DNA from 3 places in the Pseudoalteromonas simplex genome. Region 2 is predicted to be linked to each of the others. Evidence: predicted binding sites of a transcription regulator. Region 2 holds the regulator's gene; each other region holds the start of a gene.
What was found. Region 2 encodes MetJ, which represses methionine synthesis genes. Its sites were predicted from a motif close to TAGACGTCTAGACGTCTA; they were not measured.
Positions count from the first base shown of each region.

Region 1 (5,194 bases), on a different contig from region 2:
TAACGTCGCAATCGAAACATCTTTAAACTCAGTCACACCCAGTTTTTTCGGTACAGGTGGCGTGTAGTTGTCCCAATCGAGTTTTACAGCGTTGTCGCGAGCACGCTGTAAAGTAACGGGTTTTGAGCGCGGCTTTTTACGTGCTTGTTGTTCACGTACTTTTTCATACTCAGCCTTGGTTTTCTCTAAAAATGCTGGCTTTAACTCTTTCGACAATAAATTAGAAACCACACCTACAGCGCGGCTGGCATTATTTACATAAACCACACCTTTATCATACTGAGGCTCAATTTTAACCGCAGTATGCGCTTTAGAGGTTGTTGCACCACCAATCAGTAGCGGTAATTCAAAACCACGACGGGTCATTTCTTTCGCAACATGCACCATTTCATCAAGTGATGGGGTAATAAGCCCTGATAAACCAATAATGTCGGCTTTTTCGTCAATGGCGGTTTGCAAGATTTTCTCTGCCGGCACCATCACACCAAGGTCGATAACCTCGTAGTTATTACATTGCAGTACCACGCCTACAATATTCTTACCAATGTCGTGTACGTCGCCCTTAACGGTTGCCATAACCACTTTACCATTGGTAGCGCCCTCTTCTTTTTCAGCTTCAATGAAAGGGTCAAGATAGGCAACTGCGCGCTTCATCACACGAGCTGACTTAACAACCTGAGGTAAGAACATTTTACCCGCACCGAATAAGTCACCTACTACGTTCATGCCGTCCATAAGCGGGCCTTCAATCACTTCGATAGGCTTAGCTTTGCTCTTACGGCACTCTTCGGTATCTTCGTCGATGTACTCGGTAATGCCTTTTACTAGCGCATGTTCAAGGCGCTTTTCAACAGGCCAAGTACGCCACTCTAAATCTTCTACTTTCTCTGCTTGCGCCATACCAGAGTATTTTGGTGCAAGTTCAACAAGTCGTTCACCGGCACCTGGGTCGGTATTGAGGATCACATCTTCTACAGCTTTACGCAGCTCTTCGGGGATATCGTCGTAAACCGCTAATTGGCCCGCATTTACAATGCCCATGTCCATACCCGCTTTAATCGCGTGGTATAAAAACACAGAGTGAATAGCCTCACGTACTGGGTTGTTACCACGGAACGAGAACGACACATTCGATACACCACCCGACACTTTACAGTGCGGTAAGCCTTGCTTAATTCGGCGCGTACCTTCAATAAACTCAACAGCGTAGTTATCGTGCTCTTCAATGCCCGTTGCGACGGCAAAAATGTTCGGGTCAAAAATAATGTCTTCTGGCGGAAAGCCAATATCATCAACGAGTATTTTATAACTACGCTGACAAATCTCGAACTTACGATCAGCAGTTTCTGCTTGCCCGGTTTCATCAAACGCCATTACAACCGCAGCAGCACCAAAGCGTTTAATTAACTTAGCTTGGCGGATGAACGGCTCTTCACCTTCTTTAAGTGAAATTGAGTTTACAATGGCCTTACCTTGAATACACTTTAAGCCTGCTTCAATCACTTCCCATTTAGATGAGTCGACCATGATAGGTACTTTTGAGATATCAGGCTCTGAGGCAATTAAGTTTAAAAACTTTACCATCGCCGCTTTCGAGTCCAACATGGCTTCATCCATGTTGATATCAATTACTTGCGCGCCATTTTCTACTTGTTCACGGGCAACATCGAGAGCGGTCTCGTAATCTTCTTCCATGATCAAGCGCTTAAACTTAGCCGAGCCTGTTACATTGGTACGCTCACCGACGTTAGTAAATACAGCAATTTGGTCAGTCATGTCGGTTTCCTAGTTTAAGTTACACGCTTCAAGGCCCGATAAGCGCATACGCACTTCAAGCTCAGGTAATTGGCGAGGTTTAACACCTTCAAGGCCTTTCGCAAACGCCTTAATATGAGCCGGTGTGGTGCCGCAACAACCACCTACAATATTGATAAAGCCAGACTTGCCCCAATCAATAATTTCTTGGGCCATTTCAGGAGCTTCTAAATCATATTCGCCAAACTCGTTCGGTAAACCTGCATTTGGATGCACCGAGGTAAAGGTTTCACAAACGCGCGATAACTCTTCAACATACTGGCGCAGTAAGTCAGGGCCAAGGGCGCAGTTAAGGCCGATTGATAGCGGTTTAATATGGCGAATTGAGTTATAAAATGCTTCTGTGGTTTGCCCTGATAAAGTTCGGCCTGAGGCATCGGTAATGGTGCCTGAGATCATCACAGGTAAACTACGACCAGCTTGCTCGAATGCTTCTTCTACAGCAAACGAAGCCGCTTTTGCATTAAGGGTATCAAAGATGGTTTCTATTAAAATAAGATCAGCACCACCTTCCATCAGTGCCAGTGTTGACTCAACGTACGCCGCCACCAGCTTATCAAAGTTGATATTACGATAACCTGGGTCATTTACATCTGGTGAAATAGAACAGGTTTTTGACGTTGGCCCAAGTACACCGGCTACATAACGCGGTTTGCTAGGATCTTTTGCTTCAAGTTCATCACACACGCTGCGTGCAAGCTTCGCTGACTCGAAGTTGATTTCGCGGCTAAGGCTCGCCATGTCGTAATCTTCCATCGAAATAGTCGTGGCATTAAAGGTATTCGTTTCGATGATATCGGCACCGGCTTCTAAGTAAGCACGGTGAATATCAGCAATGATTTTTGGCTGAGTTAGGCTTAATAAATCGTTATTGCCTTTAATAAGTACATGCCAATCTTTAAAGCGCTCACCGCGATAATCCTGTTCTTCTAATTTATATTCTTGGATCATGGTGCCCATCGCGCCATCGAGGATTAAAATTCGCTGTTTTAGCGCCTCGTTTAATTGTTCGCGTTTATTCACTGCATTACTCGGCATAGTTGTTAGTCCTTACATCTTGGCTAACTAAGTTAATATCATACGGTGTAGTTTGGTACACATAATAGTTTAACCAATTCGAAAACAATAAAAAGGCATGGCTTTGCCACGTTTTCGACGGTTCGTTGTCTGGGTTATCGTCAGGGAAGTAGTTTTCTGGCTTAGGCGCATCCGCTGATTTTTCTTGGTCGCGTAAATACTCCCCTTTTAAGGTATGAGCATCGTACTCTGGATGGCCAGTAATATACACTTGGCTGCCTGATTTATTTTTAATTAAGTAAGCACCAACTCGCTCTGATCCGGCTAACACCACCAGCTCTTCGCAGGCAGTGATCTTATCGATATCAATATGACCATAACGAGAGTGTGGCACTAAAAAGGTATCATCAAAACCACGAGTGAGTGCTGCATGGTCAAAATAACTTTTATGGGTAAATACGCCGCTTAATTTATTTGGTTTAAGTTCGCGCTTAAGGCCATAGTGATGATATAGACCCGCATGGGCCGCCCAACACGAAAACAGCGTAGACGTAACATGTTGCTCAGCCCAATCTAAAATAACTTTTAGCTCGTCCCAGTAAGCAACTTCGTCATACTCTAAATGAGCAAGCGGCGCGCCTGTTATGATCATGGCATCGTAGTTATTATCTTTCACTTCTGAAAAATAGCGATAAAACGTATCCATGTGCTGCTCAGAGTGACTACTGGTGCGGTGAGTATCTAAGCGCAACAGCTCAACATTAACTTGTAGCGGTGAATTAGCTAACAAGCGAATAAACTGCACTTCGGTTTCAACCTTGTTTGGCATTAAGTTTAAGATGGCCAAACGCATTGGGCGTATCTCTTGCGTTTTCGCGCGACTTTTTGGCATTACAAACACGTTTTCTTGGCGTAATTTTGCAATGGCTGGCAATTCATCTTTTACTGTAATGGGCATAGCTGGCTCCGAGCATACTTATCTGACTGCTAATTATGAACGGATAGTTAGAAATTTCAACCTCTAGATGTTTAGATGTCCAAATGAAGTGGTGTTTCTGAGTGGTCATTAATTAAAATGTATGACTCTTTGAGTAAATAACACCTTGATGATAAGCCTATCATAAACGCTGAATTCTGTATTTTGAGGTAGTTTGGGTATACAATACTTGCTGTTAATTTTTCTTATAAATTGAAGGCTCCTTTCATGGTGTTACCAGATAAGTTTATATTCTCGATGAGTCGAGTTTCTAAGGTTGTGCCACCTAAGCGCACTATCTTAAAAGATATTTCTTTACACTTTTTCCCAGGCGCAAAAATTGGTGTGCTAGGTCTAAACGGTGCAGGTAAATCAACATTACTTCGCATTATGGCTGGTGTTGACCAAGACTTTGAAGGTGAAGCTCGCCCTCAACCAGGCACTAAAATCGGTTACTTACCGCAAGAGCCTGTGCTAGACGAAAGCAAAACAGTTCGCGAAACAGTAGAAGAAGCAGTAAGCGAAGTTAAAAATGCACTAAACCGCCTTGATGAAGTATACAACGAGTATGCAATGGACGGTGCTGACTTCGATGCGCTTGCTAAAGAGCAAGGCGAACTTGAAGCTATCATCCAAGCGCACGACGGTCACAATATCGACAACGTGTTAGAACGTGCAGCTGATGCATTACGCCTTCCACCTTGGGATGCAAAAATTGAACACCTTTCGGGTGGTGAGCGTCGCCGTGTTGCGATCTGTCGTTTACTACTTGAAAAACCAGATATGCTTATTCTTGACGAACCTACCAACCACTTAGACGCTGAGTCAGTTGCTTGGTTAGAGCGTTTCTTACACGACTACGAAGGTACCGTGGTTGCTGTAACCCACGACCGTTACTTCTTAGATAACGTAGCAGGTTGGATTTTAGAGCTTGACCGTGGTGAAGGTATTCCTTGGGAAGGTAACTACTCATCGTGGCTTGAGCAAAAAGATTTACGTTTACAACAAGAACAGAAATCTGAAAAAGCACGTCAAAAATCAATCGCGCAAGAACTTGAATGGGTTCGTTCAAACCCGAAAGGCCGTCAAGCTAAGTCTAAAGCACGTATGGCACAGTTCTCTGAGCTTCAGCAAAACGATTACCAAAAGCGTAACGAAACGAATGAACTATTCATTCCACCGGGTCCACGCTTAGGTGATCAAGTTATCGAAGTGAAAGGCCTGAAGAAGAGCTTTGGCGACCGCGTATTAATCGATGACCTAAACTTTGCAATGCCGAAAGGCGCTATCGTAGGTATTATCGGTGCCAATGGTGCGGGTAAATCAACGCTATTCAAAATGCTAAGTGGTGAAGAAACGCCAGATAGCGGTGAGATCATTGTTGGT
Region 1 is NZ_JADILN010000008.1:98,134-103,327, forward strand. It holds gene metH (methionine synthase) at 1-1,776, opposite strand, end outside; gene IRQ78_RS20670 (homocysteine S-methyltransferase family protein) at 1,786-2,853, opposite strand; gene IRQ78_RS15155 (homoserine O-succinyltransferase) at 2,843-3,790, opposite strand; gene ettA (energy-dependent translational throttle protein EttA) at 4,037-5,194, shown strand, end outside.
Region 1: the regulator MetJ is predicted to act here: its motif matches at 3,855-3,872, upstream of IRQ78_RS15155 (homoserine O-succinyltransferase).

Region 2 (5,194 bases):
TTATTAAGCACCGGCTTGCTACCGACAGTCGGCGCGCGTTGCTGCCATTGGTTATCATGCTCAATAAACTGGGTGATCAGTTCTTTATCAAGCAGACTGTCGATGGTTTTTTTTGTAAATCCGAGCGCTTTTAATTCTGTGACCGATGACTTGCCCGACTCGGCTAGCTGTTTTAATAAACTTAACTGAGTTTTTGCTTTTAATGACGGCAGTTTTGCACCTTTATCGGTCAGCTCAACCATATTAATACTGGTTTTATCTGGGCATTCGCCTTGCCTTAATGCAGCCGGAAGTGCCGTATGAATGGTCTCGCCCAATGGGTAACAGTAGTAGCGTGCTGTGAATTTTAGTAATGCTAAATGTTGTTCAGATAACACTGGCGTGTCGTCTATAACATCAATAATCGGCTTGATTTTGTCAGCGGGAACATCGGTTGATGTTTTAAGAGCCAGTACCACGGCAACCTTTTTTTGACTACCAAATGGCACGCGAACCCGCATACCTGGCTTTAACTCAGGGCTATGCAGCAGCTGTTCAACTTTATAATCGAAGGTACGCTGTAAAGGGACTTTTATGGCAACTTCTACAAAGTGCATAACAACTCAACTGAAACAAAGATAGAAAGATAATGTACTAAAATTGCAGTTAAAAACCTACCAACAAATACTGAACAACAGACCACTTGGTTATTTTTTTAGCGAAAGATGTATTTAAAGCTTGTCGTAAGGCGTCTTGAGCTATAAAATACGCGGCCTATTAATTGTATTAACTGCGTATGGTGCCAGACTTCGGGTTTGGAGAGCGATACGGCCTTAACTAGAGGTTCCCTATGAAAGAAGGTATTCACCCTAAGTACGAAGCTATCACTGCAACTTGTTCATGTGGTAACAAATTCGAAACTAGCTCAACTCTTTGTAAAGACATCCACTTAGACGTATGTTCTGAGTGTCACCCGTTTTACACTGGTAAGCAAAAGATTTTAGACACTGGCGGCCGTGTTGATCGTTTCAACAAGCGCTTCGGTGCACTTAGCAGCAAGAAGTAATCTCTGCTGTTTAGTTAAAAAAAGCACCTTAGGGTGCTTTTTTTATGCCTAAAATTTACAAAACTCATTATTAAAGCTGCCACTTACTTATCGTCTTCACTTATGTATCTTGCATAACTATTTCTGGTTGTTATGCCCATTATGTCGCTAATTTTGCAGACAAAGCGCCACCCCTTGGCTATATTCTTTGTTGTATAAACTTTCATAAAAGTTATTAAAAATAAGAAATTTAAATAACTTTGTTAGTAAATGCTGTGAACTTCGTTGAAATAGCTGTTTTGGGCTAATTTCGGCTAATTGCAGTGTACGTGCGTATAAAATACAACAACACGTGCTTAAAAGATCATAAATAGATGAATTTTTATGTCTGATTAATCGCAACTATGCGCAGAAATTGTTGGGAAATCCTTTAAAATTAAGCGATATAGCATATAACAGGATAGACCTGATAATACTTGGAATTTTTATACATTACAGGTATCGTACTGATGCAAGCTCTCTCACTTTTTAACTTTTTGCAGGATACTATCGCGTTATGTCAGATTTTCGTGAACAAGCATTACATTACCACGCTCACCCCGTTCCAGGTAAAATTAGTGTTGAACTAACCAAGCCAGCCGAAACGGTTAACGATCTCGCTTTAGCTTATAGCCCAGGTGTGGCTGAACCAGTCCGTGAAATTGCTGCTGATCCAGCAAACGCCTATAAATACACAGGCAAAGGCAACATGGTTGCAGTTATTTCAAACGGTACCGCAATTTTAGGTTTAGGTAACTTAGGTCCGCTTGCATCAAAACCTGTAATGGAAGGTAAAGCCTTACTATTCAAACGTTTTGCTGGCCTTGACTCAATTGATATTGAAGTTAAACACCGCACAACAGAAGATTTCATTAATACGGTTGCTAACATCGCTGATACGTTTGGTGGTATCAACCTAGAAGATATTAAAGCACCAGAATGTTTTGAAATCGAAAAAGCGCTTATCGAGCGCTGTGATATTCCCGTTTTCCACGATGACCAACATGGTACCGCTATTGTTACAGCTGCTGGTATGCTTAACGCCCTTGAAGTGCAAGGCAAAGATATCGAAGATGCTATCATCGTATGCTTAGGTGCTGGTGCTGCTGCTGTTGCTTGTATGGAGCTTTTAATTAAGTGTGGCGCACTGCGTGAACACATTTATATGCTTGACCGTAAAGGTGTGATCCATACACGTCGTGATGACTTAAACGAGTATAAGCAATTATTTGCTAACAATACCGATAAGCGTACATTACAAGATGTTATTGCTGATGCCGACGTATTCGTTGGTGTATCAGGTCCTAATCTGTTAACTGCAGATGATCTTAAGCTGATGGCAGACAAGCCAGTCGTGTTTGCATGCTCAAACCCAGATCCTGAGATTGCTCCAGAAGTTGCACACAGCGCGCGTAACGATTTAATTATGGCAACGGGTCGTTCAGATTTCCCTAACCAAGTAAATAACGTGCTTTGTTTCCCATTCATTTTCCGTGGCGCGTTAGATGTTCGTGCAACGGCAATTAATGATGAAATGAAAATTGCTGCAGTTCATGCTATTCGTGGCATCGCGAAAGAGCCTGTACCAAGTGAAGTATTAAAAGCGGCTGGCGTTGAGTCACTTGAGTTTGGTGCCGAGTACATCATTCCTAAGCCCATGGATCCGCGTTTATTACCACGTATTGCACGTGCTGTTGCTGAAGCGGCAGTAGAGTCGGGTGTGGCGCAAATCGATATGCCAGAAGATTACATGCGTTAAACTAAATTAGCCTTAGGTATAACGCTCAATAAAAAACTCAGCCTAGGCTGAGTTTTTTTATATCTGCGATTATCGGCGGTGATCCGATGGCCGAAATACTTATTCTGAATCAAGCACTGGGATATCTAATCCCATTTCTTGCATAATTCTTTTAACTTCTTCAGGTACCTTTTCAGGGTTGTCTTTACGTAGGTCGTCATCATTTGGTAATGGTTGACCTGTAAAAGCATGTAAGAAAGCTTCACACAATAACTCACTGTTCGTCGCATGACGCAGGTTATTGATCTGGCGGCGTGTACGCTCGTCAGTTAATACTTTTAATACGTTAAGTGGGATTGATACGGTAATCTTTTTTACTTGTTCTGATTTTTTACCGTGTTCTGCATATGGGTGAATGTATTCACCGTTCCATTTAGCCATAAGTTGTTTCGTTGCCTCGGTTGTCAGTGATTTACGCCTTATTCACAGCGCAAGATGCGGAAATTCTATCTCTTTAAAAAAGATAGTCAAATACTAGTTATTTGGCCATCTAGTGGTGTAAATGTATAAACTTCTATGTGTAAGCGATAAATGCTTTGACTTCTCATATTTGATCATCTAACCTTTTAGACGTCTAAACATCCAATTAAAGAATAGGTGATGAAATGAGCGAAAAAAATAAAGCGACGATTGCTGTTCGTCACGGCATTGAAGCCGATAAACATCATGGTGCGGTTGTGCCTCCTTTATACTTATCAACCACCTATTCGTTTGCTGATTTTGATACTAAGCGCCAGTATGACTATGGTCGCAGCGGTAATCCAAATCGCGATATCTTAGCTGAAACCTTAGCTGAGCTTGAAGGTGGTGCTAAAGGTATTATCACTGCAACAGGTATGTCTGCTGTGCATTTAGCCACTCAGCTGTTAAACAGTGACGACACGTTAGTGATCCCACATGACTGTTATGGCGGTAGTTATCGTTTATTCACCTCGCTTGAAAAGCGTGGCCTGTTAAAACTAAAAGTTTTGGATTTAACTAAATCTGAAAATCTCCAAGAAATTTTAGCGATTAAACCTAAGTTGATTTGGATTGAAACGCCAAGTAACCCAATCTTGCGTTTAACAGATATTAAAGCAATCACTAGTATTGCTAAGCAGTGTGGTGCTTTGGTTGCGGCTGATAACACCTTCTTATCACCTGCATTACAAAACCCAATTGAGTTTGGTGTTGATATTGTTGTGCACTCAACCACTAAATACATCAATGGTCACTCTGATGTAGTGGGCGGTGCAGTGATTGCTGCAACGCAAGAGCTAGGCGACGAGCTTGCTTGGTGGGCGAATAATATCGGTATTACTGGTGCACCATTTGACAGCTACTTAACGCTTCGTGGTTTACGTACTTTAAATGTACGCCTAAAGCAGCACCAAGAAAATGCCTTTGCCATTGCTGAGTATTTAGAAAGCTCTCCTTATGTGAGCCAAGTTTATTACCCTGGCCTTGCTTCTCACCCACAACATGAGCTTGCTAAAGCACAGCAACGCGGTTTTGGTGGCATGGTGAGCTTTGATATTAAAGGCGACATCAACGATGCTGCTGCGTTTTTAACAAGCCTTAAAGACTTTAGCCTTGCTGAGTCGTTAGGTGGGGTAGAAAGTTTGATTTGTCACCCTGCAACAATGACCCACGCAGGCATGGAGCCTAAAGCACGTCTTGAAGCTGGTGTGGGCGATACCTTGATCCGTATTTCTGTAGGCATTGAAGACGTAAAAGATCTCATTGCTGATTTAGACCGTGTTTTCAATTTAGTTAAGCCAGGTCAAGGACTGCAAGTTACAAAAGCTGAAGCTAAGCAAGCACAGCAAGATACACAACAAAACGCGTCATTTAAGTTAACGCCAGCACATACGGCATTGTGGTAGAAAAATGGTAAATATTGTTCATAAATTTGGTGGCTCAAGCTTAAGCTCGGCAGATCGTTATCATGCGGTAGCGAACATCGTTCTTGCTAATACTGAGCAGGGCGATTGCGTCGTTGTGTCGGCATCGGGTAAAACAACCGATACCCTGGTAAAGCTTTGGCAAAGTTACCAGCAGCAAGATAGCCAAGCTGTTAGCGATATTCTATTGCTTATTGATAACAATCAACGTGCGCTTATTGAGCAGCTACTTATAGGGCAGAATAAACAACAGGCGTTGGCACAGTTAAAAGATGAACTTGCTGTATTAAATGAATTAATTAGTCAGCAGCAGTTACTTGAAGCCCCTTTACTTGCTCATGGTGAAGTGTGGTCGGCGCGGTTATTGGCTGCTTATCTAAATCAGTTAGGTGTCGATTCGCAAGATGTTGATGCAAGACAGCTATTTACTCTAAATGGTGGCCAGCTTTT
Region 2 is NZ_JADILN010000004.1:244,495-249,688, reverse strand. It holds gene priA (primosomal protein N') at 1-596, opposite strand, end outside; gene rpmE (50S ribosomal protein L31) at 830-1,045, shown strand; gene IRQ78_RS10405 (malic enzyme-like NAD(P)-binding protein) at 1,581-2,822, shown strand; gene metJ (met regulon transcriptional regulator MetJ) at 2,922-3,242, opposite strand; gene metB (cystathionine gamma-synthase) at 3,467-4,726, shown strand; gene metL (bifunctional aspartate kinase/homoserine dehydrogenase II) at 4,731-5,194, shown strand, end outside.

Region 3 (5,194 bases), on a different contig from region 2:
GCCAAGTTGAGCCAATCTCTGAACTTGAAATCGAACTGATTGAAGGTAGTCGCAATGAGTTGTTTGCTTTGGCAGATAAACTGGTTAGTGAAAGCCATGTTCGCTTAGGGCTTTATTCTAAAGCTGCTCGAGGTTATCGTCTTGCAGATGACAAACCATTAAAAGCAAGTAAATCAATTGGTTTTGTACCACTAAAACGTGGTGCAACCCAAGAACAAGCCTTAGTAGAAAGCATTAACTACGCGATTCGCTTTGTACAAAAACATGAAGCCTGCTACTTCATAAAACCAAGCTTAAAAACCCTTAAGCGTGTCACCGACGGTATTCGTTTGATTCGCCATACATTTTGGCTGTTTGACGATATTGTTAGTAAAGACGATACCGACTCATTACGTACAGAATTAAAGTGGTTATTAAGCGAATTAGCATGGGTTGAAAATGCTATTCAGCTAAAAACCTACACATCTAAGCGCCATGCGTACTACAAAAAAATCAACAGTGCGCCTGAGCTCACTCAAGTTATTAATGACTTAAAAGAGTTGCAGCCAAGCATTGAAGATATCGAAAAACTTTTCCATAGCACCCGATACAATCGCTTATTATTACAATTAACAACCTGGTTGATTGAAAAACAATGGCGTAAGTCATGGGGGCAAACTGAGTTTCAAGCTGCTGAAAAACCTGTTGCCGATATTGCTAAGCGTTTATTTGCTAAAGATTGGCACGATATGCACGAACTTATTCCTGAGCAGCAAGTGTTTACAGATAAAGACTATTTGGCACTGCGCACCCGCCTTGAAAACTCATTACTCAGCGGCAACTGCTTAGGCGCTTTGTTCGATAAAGAAGATCGAAACGAGTTTCGTATGCCGTGGGTTGATATCTCTCATGGTATTTATGAGTTAAGCACCCTTGAGTACTTAAAGCAGTTATGTGCAGGGCAAGACGACTTAGAGCTAACAAAAATTCAATCATGGCTTGATCAAAAGTCAGAATTTTTGGTCAGTGCAATGGAGCAAAGTCGCCACGCGTCATTTAATACAGACCCTTATTGGTTTTAAATAAATGCGCTTGTGCCTATGGATAGGGTTAGCATGTTTGAGTCTCTCGGCAGTGGCTAACCCTATTGAATGGCAAACCTACAAACAGCAAGACGATATAAAGGTTAGCTATAAAAAGCACGAAACTGGCATTATAGAAATTAATGCTTCTGTGCTGGTAAAAAATGCTAAGGCCAGTGACTTTATGGCGCTGTTAAGTGATACCGACAACGCGCCCAATTGGCTCGAAAATGTTAAAAGCGTGACTTTAATGGAGCGCTTAAGCCCCTCAGAAACCCTTGTTTACACTCACTTTAACTCGCCTTGGCCGGTGTTAGATCGCGATTTGGTGAGTTACTCTTGTTATCATGCCTTAGGTGAACATAAAACAGAGCTAAAAATTATCAGTCAGCCATACGCTAAAGCAGAAGTCTCTGGGGTTGTGCGTATTAAAGAGCTCAGGGCTTATTGGCGTTTAGAAGAGCAGCAAAGTAATTTATTGGTAAGCCATCAGGCCTATGCTGATCCGGGTGGCTCAATCCCGCATTGGTTGAGCAATAAGGTATCGCTAAAAAGCGTTTATAAAACGCTACAAGCACTGACAGAGCAATTAACCAATAATCAGTTCTCGCGAGATAACTTAATAAGTCAGTTAGGTTCGTGTTCATAAAAAAAGCGCCAAAAGGCGCTTTTTTCATTTTATCTAACCTATTACAGGCCAGCAGCTGCGCGAAGTGCGTCTGCTTTGTCTGTACGCTCCCAAGGGAACTCATCACGACCGAAGTGACCGTATGCCGCAGTCGGTTGATAGATAGGACGCTCAAGATCAAGCATTTGGATTAAGCCGTAAGGACGTAGGTCGAAGTGCTCACGTACTAATTCGATTAGACGCGCTTCTTCTAATTTACCTGTACCAAATGTCTCGATGCTGATAGATGTTGGCTCTGCAACACCGATAGCGTAAGAAACTTGTAGCTCACATTTGTCAGCAAGGCCAGCAGCAACCACGTTTTTAGCAACGTAACGAGCAGCATATGCAGCTGAACGGTCAACTTTTGATGGATCTTTACCAGAGAAAGCACCACCACCGTGACGGGCCATACCGCCGTATGTATCAACGATGATTTTACGACCTGTAAGACCACAGTCACCCATTGGGCCACCGATTACGAAACGGCCAGTTGGGTTGATGAAGAACTTAGTTGCGCTAGAGATTAGCTCAGCTGGAAGAACTGGCTTAATGATCGTTTCCATTACCGCTTCAACTAAGTCGTTTTGTGAGATTGAATCACAGTGTTGAGTTGAAAGAACAACGGCATCAATACCAACAGGCTTGCCATTTTCGTATGCAAACGTTACTTGAGATTTTGCATCTGGGCGTAACCAGTTAAGCTCACCGCTTTTACGAACTTCAGCTTGGCGCTGAACTAGACGATGTGAATAAGTGATTGGTGCAGGCATTAACACGTCAGTTTCATTACATGCGTAACCGAACATTAGACCTTGGTCACCAGCACCTTGCTCTTCAGGTCGAGCACGGTCAACACCTTGGTTGATGTCTGGAGATTGTTTACCGATAGTGTTTAGGATTGCACAAGAGTCAGCATCGAAACCCATGTCTGAGTGCGTGTAACCGATTTCACGTACTGTTTTACGTGTGATTTCTTCGATATCAACCCAAGCGCTAGTTGTGATTTCACCACCAACCATCACCATGCCAGTTTTAACGTAAGTCTCACATGCAACACGGGCATGAGAATCTTGCTCTAAGATAGCATCTAGAACCGCGTCAGAGATTTGGTCCGCGATTTTATCCGGATGACCTTCAGAAACAGATTCAGAAGTAAATAAATGTTTTGCCATTGTATTTCTGCTCACAAATATTGCGCTTCACAAACGTCGGTAATAGCGCTAAAAAATTAAGGGGCGTATTTTATCTAAAACAAATATGTTTGCATAGTAATTTTACGCCTAGACGTCCATTTAAAATTAGTAATAACGTATTGTTCTTAACAAACGCCCATAAATGGTGCATTTAATGCGGATTTTTAATTGCACTGTACCCTTACAATAAGTAAGAATGGGGCTTCATAAACAACCAGCGCAAATACATAAAGGTAGGAGAATTCATGCCATCACGCAAAGAACTTGCAAATGCTATTCGCGTCTTATCAATGGACGCAGTACAACAGGCCAAATCTGGTCACCCTGGCGCCCCTATGGGCATGGCAGATATCGCAGAAGTACTATGGCGCGATTATCTAAAGCACAATCCAACGAATCCAGAGTGGGCAGACCGAGATCGATTTATTCTTTCGAATGGCCACGGTTCAATGCTGATCTATTCTCTACTGCACTTAAGTGGCTATGACTTACCACTAGAGGAAATTAAAAACTTCCGTCAAATGCACTCAAAAACACCGGGTCACCCAGAGTATGGATATGCACCAGGTATTGAGACTACTACGGGTCCATTAGGTCAAGGGATCACAAATGCAGTGGGCATGGCAATTGCCGAAAAAGCGCTAGCTGCACAGTTTAACCGTGAAGGCCACGATATTGTTGATCACTTCACGTATGCATTCATGGGTGATGGCTGTTTAATGGAAGGTATTTCACACGAAGCCTGTTCATTAGCCGGTACATTAGGCCTAGGTAAACTAGTTGCGTTTTGGGATGACAACGGCATCTCAATTGATGGTGAAGTAGAAGGTTGGTTCAGCGATGACACACCAGCGCGCTTCAAAGCATACGGCTGGCACGTAGTTAGCGATGTTGATGGTCATAACCCTGATGCAATTCGCGCCGCTATCGAAGAAGCGCGTAGCATTACTGATAAGCCATCATTAATCTGTTGTAAAACAGTGATTGGTTATGGTTCACCTAATAAATCAGGTAGCCATGATTGTCACGGTGCACCACTAGGTGAAGACGAAATTAAAGCATCTCGTGAGTTCCTTGGTTGGACTGGCGATGCATTCGAAATCCCAGCTGATATCTATAGCGAGTGGGATGGCAAAGAAAAAGGTAAGCAACTAGAAGCAAGCTGGGACGAAAAATTTGCAGCTTATGAAAGTGCATACCCTGAACTTGCTGCTGAGTTTAAGCGCCGTACAAACGGTGAGCTACCGGCAGATTGGGCTGAAAAGTCACAAGCTTACATCGAAGAGCTACAAGCAAACCCTGCAAACCCTGCAACACGTAAAGCATCACAAAATGCATTAAACGCGTTTGGTCCGTTACTACCAGAATTCATGGGTGGCTCTGCTGACCTTGCTGGTTCTAACTTAACACTTTGGGATGGCTCAAAAGGCCTAGAAGCAAACGATGCAAGCGGTAACTACATTTTCTACGGCGTACGTGAATTTGGTATGTCAGCGATTATGAATGGTATTGCACTGCATAAAGGCTTTATTCCTTACGGTGCTACATTCTTAATGTTCATGGAATACGCACGTAACGCAGTACGTATGGCGGCACTAATGAAGCAACCAAGTATCTTCGTATACACGCACGATTCAATTGGTTTAGGTGAAGATGGTCCGACGCACCAACCGGTAGAGCAGATCGCAAGCATGCGATTAACGCCTAACTTAGTTAACTGGCGCCCATGTGACCAAGTTGAGTCAGCGATTGCATGGCAACAAGCTATTGAGCGTAAAGATGGCCCAACGTCACTCATTTTCACTCGTCAAGGCCTTGAGCAACAAGCGCGTACTGCACAACAGTTAGCCGATGTGAAAAAAGGTGGTTACGTACTTAGCTGTGACGGTGAGCCAGAGCTTATCCTTATTGCAACAGGTTCTGAAGTACAGCTTGCACAAGATGCCGCTGCAGAACTTCGTTCACAAGGTAAAAAAGTACGTGTGGTATCTATGCCTTCAACTGATTTATTTGATGAGCAAGACGCTGCGTATAAAGAAAGCGTACTACCAGCAAGCGTTACACGCCGTGTAGCAATCGAAGCGGGCATCGCAGACTACTGGTACAAATACGTAGGTCTAAATGGCGCAGTAGTTGGTATGACTACATTCGGTGAGTCAGCACCTGCAGGCGAGCTATTCAAGCACTTTGGTTTCACTGTTGAAAACATCGTAAACAAAGCAAACGCCTTGTTCTAAGCTTAAGCCGCTAAAATTTTAAAGCCCGCCCTG
Region 3 is NZ_JADILN010000003.1:223,788-228,981, reverse strand. It holds gene IRQ78_RS08525 (CYTH and CHAD domain-containing protein) at 1-1,061, shown strand, start outside; gene IRQ78_RS08520 (START domain-containing protein) at 1,099-1,710, shown strand; gene metK (methionine adenosyltransferase) at 1,752-2,903, opposite strand; gene tkt (transketolase) at 3,170-5,161, shown strand.
Region 3: the regulator MetJ is predicted to act here: its motif matches at 3,005-3,022, upstream of metK (methionine adenosyltransferase).